DNA from 3 places in the Mycobacterium sp. IDUB_39 genome. Region 1 is predicted to be linked to each of the others. Evidence: predicted binding sites of a transcription regulator. Region 1 holds the regulator's gene; each other region holds the start of a gene.
The links. Region 1 encodes LexA, which represses DNA repair genes until DNA is damaged. Its sites were predicted from a motif close to CGAACANNTGTTCG; they were not measured.
Positions count from the first base shown of each region.

Region 2: a site for LexA is predicted at 902-915, ahead of cofD (2-phospho-L-lactate transferase). Genes of this name have one in related genera too.
Region 3: a site for LexA is predicted at 1,632-1,645, ahead of ACZY0X_RS25780 (HNH endonuclease signature motif containing protein). Genes of this name have one in related genera too.

Region 1 covers NZ_JBVAXF010000006.1:305,856-309,132, forward strand. The annotation lists gene ACZY0X_RS23400 (LGFP repeat-containing protein) at 1-1,667, shown strand, start outside; gene lexA (transcriptional repressor LexA) at 1,683-2,381, opposite strand; gene ACZY0X_RS23410 (LysM peptidoglycan-binding domain-containing protein) at 2,590-3,036, shown strand; gene nrdR (transcriptional regulator NrdR) at 3,132-3,277, shown strand, end outside.
Region 2 covers NZ_JBVAXF010000004.1:105,049-108,325, reverse strand. The annotation lists gene ACZY0X_RS15865 (metallopeptidase family protein) at 1-366, shown strand, start outside; gene ACZY0X_RS15860 (WhiB family transcriptional regulator) at 436-681, opposite strand; gene cofD (2-phospho-L-lactate transferase) at 1,125-2,150, shown strand; gene ACZY0X_RS15850 (coenzyme F420-0:L-glutamate ligase) at 2,147-3,277, shown strand, end outside.
Region 3 covers NZ_JBVAXF010000007.1:287,955-291,231, forward strand. The annotation lists gene ACZY0X_RS25775 (response regulator) at 1-122, shown strand, start outside; gene ACZY0X_RS25780 (HNH endonuclease signature motif containing protein) at 170-1,627, opposite strand; gene ACZY0X_RS25785 (phospholipase D family protein) at 1,738-3,277, opposite strand, start outside.

The DNA of each region.
Region 1 (3,277 bases):
TGGTTCGTGGCGCCATCAACGCGGCGTGGGACGCGCTTGGCGGATCCGCGGGTGTTCTCGGTGTGCCGACGGAGGACGAGGTCTACCGCGGTGAGGTGGTGTCTCAGAAGTTCACCGGTGGCGAGCTGTCGTGGAACCGGGCCACCAAGACCTTCACGACCACCCCGCCGGAGCTGGCCGATCAGCTCAAGGGTCTCGAGATCCCGGGCGACGCGACGTCGGAGATCAATGCGGCGCGGCGCGCCGCGGGTGGGCCGCTTGGCCCACTCGGCGCCCCCGACGGACCGCCGCAACCTGTCGGCGACGGCAATCTGGTGCAGGCGTTCGGCGGCGGCAAGATCTTCTACAGCCCCGACCACGGCGCCGATGTGATCACAGGCCAGCTGCTGGAGAAGTACGAGAGCGTGGGCGGGCCGACGAGTGACCTCGGCTTCCCGATCGCCTCCGAGGCCGATGGTGGTCTCGCCCCCGCCAGTCGCATCGCGAAGTTCGCCGCCCCCGACGAGCCGGTGATCTTCTGGACGCCGGACTTCGGCGCTGTGATCGTGCGCGGCGCGATGAACGCGGCCTGGGCCAAACTCGGCGGCGCGACCGGCGATCTCGGTGCGCCGACCGCAGATCAGACCGAAAACGGCGATGTGATCACCCAGAAGTTCGCCAACGGGGCGATCACGTTCGATCGTGCGAGCAACGAGTTCTCCACCGAGCCGCCGAATCTGGCCAACGCGCTCGCTGGTCTCGCGGTGCCCGGTCAGGACGCCCCGAGGGCCCCCCAGGCCACCGGGCCGGCAAGCGATGACGGCGGGCAGCCGTGGTATCAGAAGTGGTGGTGGGCACTCGCCCTCATACCCGTACTCGTCCTGGTGGGTGCCGTGGTCGTCGCGGTGATCCTGAACCGGCGGCGCGGTGAGGACCGCGCACCGATAGACCGCTTCGACGACTACGACGACTATGACGACGGCGATCGTGACGATCATGATCACGACGACGATCACGATCACGATGACGACGACGAGGGCAACGACTTCGCGTCCGGCCCGATGCCGTCAGCAGGCCCGACACCGGCCAGCCAGCAGCAGCCCTTCGTGCCGTTGAGCGCGTGGGCGATGCCGAAGGACGACGAGGGCGGTGGCCCCGCGACCCCGGCCGCGTCCGTGCCGCCGGAGGTTCCCGCCGCACGTTCGTTGGACGGTGGATTCTCCCTCGATCAGGACGCGATCGACACGAAGCCCAACCTCATTGTGAGCGTCGTCGAGGAGCGCGACTCCACCGACGAGGAGACCATGGAGGACTCGGAGGCCTCGGAGGTCTGGGAGGACACCGAGGCCGTCGACGATGACCTCGAGGCCGCGGACGCCGCCGAGGCGGTCGACCCCGCAGCGGTGGATCATCCAGAGGAGGCTCGCCCAGAGGAGGCGGAGGCCGTTAGTGGGCCGCCCAGCGGTCGGCATGCGGCCATACAGCTCGATGAGCCCGCACCGGCTCAGACGTCGTTGCGGCTGGCCTCCGATGAGGGTGATGGTGCCCCTGCTGGATATCCGATCAAGGCTGACACCAAGACGGGACTGTACTGGCTACCCGGCTCGGAGCAGTACGACCGGGTGAAGGCCGAGGTTTGGTTCGCCAGTGAGGAATTCGCTCTGACGAACGGCTTCGTCAGAGGCTGACGCGGCTGACCGCCGTCACACCTTGCGGAGGACGGTGACGACCTTGCCCAGGATGGCCGCGTCGTTACCGGGGATCGGGTCGAACACCGGGTTGTGCGGCATCAGCCAGACCTGTCCCCGGGTGCGCTTGAACGTCTTGACCGTTGCCTCGCCGTCGATCATGGCGGCCACGATGTCGCCGTTGTCGGCCACATTCTGCTGACGCACGACCACCCAGTCGCCGTCACAGATCGCGGCGTCGATCATCGACTCGCCGACGACCTTGAGAAGGAACAGCGATCCCTCGCCGACGAGTTCGCGCGGCAGGGGGAAGACGTCCTCCACCGCCTCTTCGGCAAGGATCGGACCACCCGCGGCGATCCGGCCGAGAACGGGTACGAAGGTGGGTTCGGGCAGCGTGTCTGAGCCGGCGACGTCGGTGGTCACGATCGGGGTCACCATGTCGTCGGAACCGCGCACGTCCACCGCGCGGGGCCGGTTGGCGTCGCGTCGTAGGAAGCCCTTGCGCTCCAACGTGCGCAGTTGGTGTGCGACCGATGACGTCGAGGTCAGGCCGACGGCATCGCCGATCTCTCGGATGCTCGGTGGATATCCCCTGGTGGTGACCGAATTGCGGATGACCTCGAGGATGGTGCGCTGACGTTCGGTCAGCGCGGCGTCACGGCGCACAGGTGTGTCGTCGCTTCCGTCTCGTGTGTCGCTGCTGTCACTCATGTTGGCGAATCTAGTCCTGTCAACTCCGATAATCAAACATGTGTTCGACGCGTGTCGGAGGCGGCGCGCGATGGCCGGAACTTGTCGGTGGTCGCCGATATCGTTTGCAACAGTTCGATCACATGTTCTATTCATCGAACACCTGATCGATTATATTTCGAACACACAAGCGAACACACGCTCCGCCGCTTCACCGAAAGGCTCGAAGATGACCATCATCACCAGGGAGAACCCGACCGATCTCATCGCTCGCCCGGTGCGGCGACGTCCCGATGTGTCGCGGGGTCCGCAACGCCGTCGGCCGGCCGCGGAGCCGCTGCGGTACCGCGGCACCGGCGTTCTGATGTCGCGGGCTTCGCACCGCCGCAAGCCCATCACACCGGTCACGACGGTGCTGCTGGCGCTGATGGCAGCCGGCATCACGGTGTGGCTCGGACTAGTGGCCCAGTTCGGCGCCCCGCCCGAGGTGCCCCAGCCCGTGCCGGGCCAGCTGGCCGTCGTCCAGGTGCAAATGGGGGAGTCGCTGCAGCAGCTTGCCCGTCGCGTGGCCCCCGATGCGCCCACCGGTGCGGTCGTTGATCAGATCCGTGAGCTCAACGAATTGGATTCCGCCGCGGTCGATGCCGGGCAGACGCTTATCGCCCCCGTGGGCTGACGTGCGCCGTGCGCCGTGAACCCTGCGCCCGTGCGACGGTACGCTCGTATGCGACCGGGTTGCCCGGGCTGGTCATAGGCGGCGAAGGAGCGGTGATGCACTGTCCGTTCTGCCGTCACCCTGACTCTCGAGTGGTCGACTCCCGTGAGGCCGATGAGGGGCAGGCCATCCGCCGCCGCCGCTCGTGCCCGGAGTGCGGCAAGCGTTTCACCACCGTCGAGACCGCCGTGTTGGCGGTCGT
Region 2 (3,277 bases), on a different contig from region 1:
TTCGACATGGCGGTCCTGGAGGCGTACGAACCCATCGAGCGCCGGTGGACCGAGCGGGTGTCGACCCTTGATGTCGCGGTCGATGAGATACCGCGGATCTCACCGCGGGATCCCGAGAGTGTGCAGTGGCCGCCGGAGGTTATCGCCGACGGTCCCATCGCGTTGGCCCGGTTGATCCCGGCGGGTGTGGACACGCGGGGAAATGCGACACGGGCACGAATCGTGGTGTTCCGCAAGCCGATTGAGCGGCGAGCCAAGGACACCGACGATCTCGCCGATTTGTTACACGAAGTGTTGGTGGCGCAGGTAGCCACCTATCTGGGTGTCGAACCGTCGATAATCGACCCGACGATCGACGACGACTGAGCCGCTCGGCGCGATGAGCGATCGCGCCGACAGCGTCATTTCCGAGGTGAGCCCTCGCGGGCTCAAAACTCAGATGATGCCGCGCTTGAGGCGACGGCGCTCACGCTCGGACAGCCCGCCCCAGATGCCGAAACGCTCATCATTGGCCAGTGCGGACTCGAGGCACTCGTCCTTGACCTCGCATCCCTGGCAGATGCGCTTGGCCTCACGGGTCGAGCCGCCCTTCTCGGGGAAGAACGCCTCGGGGTCCGTCTGCGCGCACAAGGCGCGTTCTTGCCATTCCTCGTCTTCGATGGTCGACCGTTCGGCATCCATCCGCTCCGGCACCAAACTCAACTGGGGACGACCCGGTATCACGTACTGGGCCGGTCCCGTATTGGTGTGCGGTTCGTTGCCTACTGAGCCGAGCATCCGACTGTCAAAACGAATGCTGCTGTCGAAATCGACGCGCTCATAAGACATTTCTCGCCTCCTCACCTGGTCTCGTAGATCGCTCACTGGAGCCCCACCCCCTGCAAGTGCGGCCAAATCAATTCGAACAAGTGATCGAATCTCGGTCTGCGACACCGGAACCGGCCGGCCAACCGCGAAATGACACTGATGTGATTAGACACCGAGTTAGCTGCGCTGGTCAAGCGCCAGGACAGGAATTCATATCATCCTGTGACCAAAGTTCGGCGCGTCGGTAATCCGGCGTGTCGGTCACATACCCCCCGTGGGAGGCGGCCGGGAGGCGTTAACGCCTAGTGTCGGTCGATGTGAAGGTGACGGTTCTGGTCGGCGGGGTGGGTGGCGCGCGCTTCCTGCTGGGGGTTCAACATTTGCTGGGACTCGGCCAGTTCAGTAGCTCACCACCCGTTGAGCAACCTTCCGATGAGCCCGCCGAGCACGTCCTCACGGCGGTGGTGAACGTCGGAGACGACGCCTGGATGCACGGTGTGCGCATATGCCCCGACCTGGACACGTGCATGTACACCCTGGGCGGCGGCATCGACCCGGACCGGGGTTGGGGCCACCGCGACGAGACCTGGAACGCCAAGGAGGAACTGGCGGCCTACGGTGTGCAGCCCGACTGGTTCGGACTCGGCGATCGTGATCTGGCAACGCACCTGGTTCGTAGCCAGATGTTGCGCGCGGGGTATCCACTCTCGCAAGTCACCGAGGCACTGTGCGCGCGCTGGCAGCCTGGCGCCCGCCTTTTGCCCGCCAGCGATGACCGCAGTGAAACCCATGTGGTCGTAACGGATCCCGAAGACGCCGACGGCGGCAGACGCGCCATCCACTTCCAGGAGTGGTGGGTGCGCTACCGCGCGCAGATACCCACGCACGGCTTCGCGTTCGTTGGCGCGGACAAGGCGGCGGCCGGTCCCGGCGTGCTCGAGGCCATCGCCGACGCGGACGTGGTGATGATCGCGCCGTCCAATCCGGTGGTCAGTATCGGTGCCATCCTGGCCGTGCCCGGCATCCGTGGCGCGCTGCGCTCCACCGCCGCGCCTGTTATCGGCTACTCCCCCATCGTCGCAGGTCGTGCCTTGCGCGGCATGGCCGACGAATGCCTTTCGGTGATCGACGTCGAGACCAGCTCGGAGGCCGTCGGCGCGCACTTCGGTGCGCGCAGCGGCACCGGGATCCTGGATGGCTGGCTTATCGACGAGGGCGATGACGCGACGGTCGAGGGCGTCGACGTGCGATCCGTACCGTTGTTGATGACGGAACCCAGCGTGACCGCCGAGATGGTGCGCAGCGGTCTCGAGCTGGCCGGCGTCTCGATGGACGAGCGGTGACCGTCGATCACGGCTCAGCCGGGGCCGTCGAGATCCTGCCTATCACGGGGCTTCCCGAGTTTCGGCCCGGCGACGACGTGGCGGCGGCGATAGCAGGCGCGGCGCCGTGGCTGCGCGATGGCGACATCGTGGTGGTCACCAGCAAGGTGCTGTCGAAGAGCGAGGGCAGGATCGTGCCCGCGCCGACCGACCCCGAGGAGCGCGATGCTCTGCGGCGCAGGCTCATCGACGCCGAAGCGGTGCGCGTGCTGGCACGCAAGGGCAAGACGTTGATCACCGAGAACGCGATCGGTCTGGTACAGGCCGCCGCCGGAGTCGACGGGTCCAATGTCGACGCAACCGAACTTGCCCTGCTGCCAACCGATCCCGACGGCAGCGCCGCTACCCTACGAGACCGGTTGCGCGACATGCTCAACGTCACAGTGGGCATCGTGATCACCGACACCATGGGACGCGCCTGGCGCAACGGCCAGACCGACGTGGCGATCGGCGCGGCGGGTCTGGCAGTGCTGCACGGCTATGCCGGCGCCCGCGACGCGCACGGAAACGAACTCGTGGTGACCGAGGTCGCGGTCGCCGACGAGATCGCCGCCGCCGCCGATCTGGTCAAGGGCAAGCTGACCGCGATCCCGGTGGCGGTGGTCCGCGGACTGAGCCCGGCCGACGACGGGTCCAACGGCCGCACGCTGGTGCGCGCCGGCGAGGAGGACCTGTTCTGGCTCGGTACCGAGGAGGCACTGGCGCTGGGCCGCACGCAGGCGCAGCTGATGCGCCGGTCGGTGCGCAGCTTCGCCGCCGAGCCGGTCGACGGTGCCACCATCGAGACCGCCATCGGCGAGGCGCTGACCGCACCTGCCCCGCACCACACCCGGCCCGTGCGGTTCGTGTGGGTCCGTGACGCCGAAAGGCGCCACCGCCTGCTGGACAGGATGAGTCAGAAGTGGCGCGCCGATCTGAGCGGTGACGGCCGACCCGCGGACGCCGTGGAACGTCGCGTCGCGCGTGGCCAGATACTCTATGACGCACCCGAACTCGTCATCCCGTTCATGGTGCCCGACGGTGCTCACGACTACCCCGACGCCGAACGGAGCGCCGCCGAGCACACCATGTTCACGGTCGCGGTCGGT
Region 3 (3,277 bases), on a different contig from region 1:
TGGTGGGGATCTCGCGTGTCAGCGCGCGACGCTATCTCGAGCACTACCTCGGTGTGGGTGCGCTCGAGCTACGTCTGCAGTACGGCGTGGGACGGCCCGAGCGTCGATACCGCACGTCCTGATTGCGACGAAGACTCGTCACGATACGACCCGCGTCGACCGGGTACGGCTACGCCGCGTCGGGTTGGGGTGGATCGGAACTGGATTGTGCGCCAGCGTCTTCGGCGGTGTCGTCGTCGGCGGTCTCGTTATCGGCGGTCTCGTTATCGGCGGGTCGGTGGAGACGTTCCGGGCGGTGATAGTCGTTGACGCGGGCCTGACCGGTGTCGAGGTGTTGCGGTGGGAGCCATTCGACGTCGTTGCGCGCGTTGATGCGGGTGGTCCAGCCGTCAGGGCCGACCATGCGGTTGTCCGGTCCGCAGGCCAGGCCGAGCTCATCGACGTTGGTCTGGCCGTCATCGGCCCAGTCGCGGGCGGCGTGATGGACCTGGGTGCCGTAGGCCGGTACCGGGCAGCCAGGTTTGGTGCACCCACCGTCGCGGGCGATCAGCATGATCCGCTGGGCTGGGGAGGCCACTCGGCGGGTGCGGAACAGCTCCAGGGCCGATCCGGTGGCCCCGTCGAACACCGCCAGGCTGTGGTGGGAGTGCGCGCCGAGGCGGATCACGTCACGGATCGGGAGCACCGTCCCCCCACCGGTGATGCCGACCCCGGCGCGGCTCTCGAGGTCTTGCAGGGTGGTGCGGATGATGATCGAGGTGGGCAGGCCGTTGTGTTGGCCCAGTACACCGCTTTCGAGCACATTGCGCCCGATCGCGATCAGCGCGTCGTGCTGACGCTGGGCCAGGCTGCGGTGATCGTTGTCGATCTGCTCCTGAGATGGGGTGCCGGTGATACAGGGTTGGTCGTCGTCAGGATTGCACATCCCGGGGCCGGCCCACTTGGCGAAGATCGCCTCATAGATCGCCCACGCCTCGGGGGTGAGGTTGCCCCTGATCGCGATCTTCCCGTCGCGCTGCTGGGGGCTGACCGTCAGCCCGCGGCGCCGGCTGCGTTCGGTGTCATCGGGTTCGGGACCGTCCTGGTCGAGCAGGAAGATGGTCCGCTCGGCGTTGTCCTTGAGTTGTTTGGGTCCTACTCCGGTGGCGGCGCGGACCAGGTCGACCTCGATCTGGCCGCGGGTGAGGGTGTCGACCGCGGGCGGGATGTTTGCCATCGCGTCGCGGATCACCTGCACGTGTTCGCCGGTGATCGACCCGTGCGCACCCGCCAGTGCTGTGGCGGGCAGCACCGGATCCAGCGGCGCCCCGCTCACCGTGCGGCGTGGGCCCAGTACGGCGGCTTCGTCGAGTCGGCGTTTGGCCTCGCGGGTGGAGATGCGCCACCGGATCGCGAGCACATCGCGCCAGGACTTCGCACCCATCGCCTGGGATGTGGTCTCGGCCTGCAGGCGGGTCAGCAGCCGATGGCCCTGGCTGGGCAGCTGACAGGCCAGCGTCTCGAGATCGTCGAGTACCTCTAGCAGTTCGGGTGCGGTGAGCGCATCGATGGGCAGTGCAGCCAGGTCGTCGTGGGCCGCGCGCATCGCGGCGACCGCCTCGCGAACCGAACCCGAACCCCCACCCATGACTCGAACATATGTGCGAACTCTAAGGACTTGACGGTGGCGTTCCGAAGAGAACTCTGAGAAACAGCACCAGGATAGGAATCATTGAAACGCAAGTGACAGTTGAGCTTTCACCACACACCCTTGATCCGATCGCGATACGACCGTCCGTCGGGGTCGTAGATCATGCGGTACGCGGGTCCGGCCCACAGTCGGGTGAGGACGCCCAGCCTCTCCGGCCGGTGCGCACGCAGACGCCCGGGCGGTCGCGGGCCCACACGGCCATCCGCGTGCCATTCGTCCAGCGCCCGCGCCGTCTCGTCGAGCACCTGCACCACCGTGGCCGGATCGACCAGCCCGTCGTCATCGCTGCCGTCCGCCGCGCGGTCCAGGTGCTCACGCAGGAGGCGCAATCGCAGGTCACGCGCGAACACCCGCGCACCGTCACCGCGTCCCGCCGGATCCCTCGGCGACCGCTCGTCTCGGGTGTCGTCGAGCACGGCACAGGAAAGCTCACTGTCATGGCTCCACGACCGCCGATTGAAGTTGTCACTGCCGACACAGGCCCACACGTCGTCGATGACGCACGCCTTCGCGTGGACGTACACCGGAGTTCCGACGTGGTTCTCGACGTCGAAGACGTGTACCCGATCGGCACTGACCCGACGGCACGCCTCGATAGCCTTGTGGCGACCAATCTGATTGGGCGGCAAGGCCAACCGCCCGTCGACGTCCGGGAAGCGCGGCACCACCGCCACCAGGTGCAGCTGCGGGTTGTCCCGTAGTGCCTCGGCGAACAGGTGGGCGACCTGCCTGGACCACAGGTACTGGTCCTCGAGGTAGATCAGCCGTTTCGCACGCTTGACCGCCTTGGTGTAACCACGGGCGATGCTGCGCTCACCGTGCGGTGCGAAGGAGTACGCGAAGTGGGCGTCGGGATAGGTCCGCAAGGGCTGCACCGCGTGCGGTCCGCAGACCGGCGGCACCGACGGCCGGTCGGGCAGCGGGTCCGGCCGCATGTCTGCGCCGCGGAACTTGTCCCGCGCCCAGGCGACGGGCGACATCACGTCCAACGGAGCGGAGTCAGTCCAACGCTCGCGGAACGTTGCGTCGAGGGCGTCGACGATCGGCCCCCTGAGCCGCAGTTGGATGTCATGCCATGGCGGGTGATCCCCGTACCGCGGTGACATCTGCACCGCCTGCGGGTCTCCGAGATGCCGCTCGTCGTCCCGGCGGGAGTGGCACAGATCGATGCCGCCCGCGAAGGCGACGTCTCGCTGGGGGTCCGCCGGATGCCGGATCACCACCAGCTTCTGATGATGCGATCCGCCGAACCTGACCCGCTGATCGAGCAGCACCTCACCGCCCGCGCGCTCGACATCCTCCCCGAGGTGGCGGTTCTCCTCCTCGCTGTACTGCAGTTTGTCGAGATGCGAACGCCACATCAGTCCCTTGACAATGACGCCGCGTTCGGCTGCCGCGCAGAGAGATTCGGCGACCGTCGGGCCGCTCTCGCGCAGGTTCTCGTCGGGGTCGCCGCGCCAGTCGGTGAAGAACACGTGGTCGCCGGGACCGCACGCCGCAATCTCGGTGGCCAGCGCGTCGAAGTAGGTCGCGCCGTGCACCAGCGGTTCAATCAGATTGCCGTCACACCACGCGGCGATATCGGTG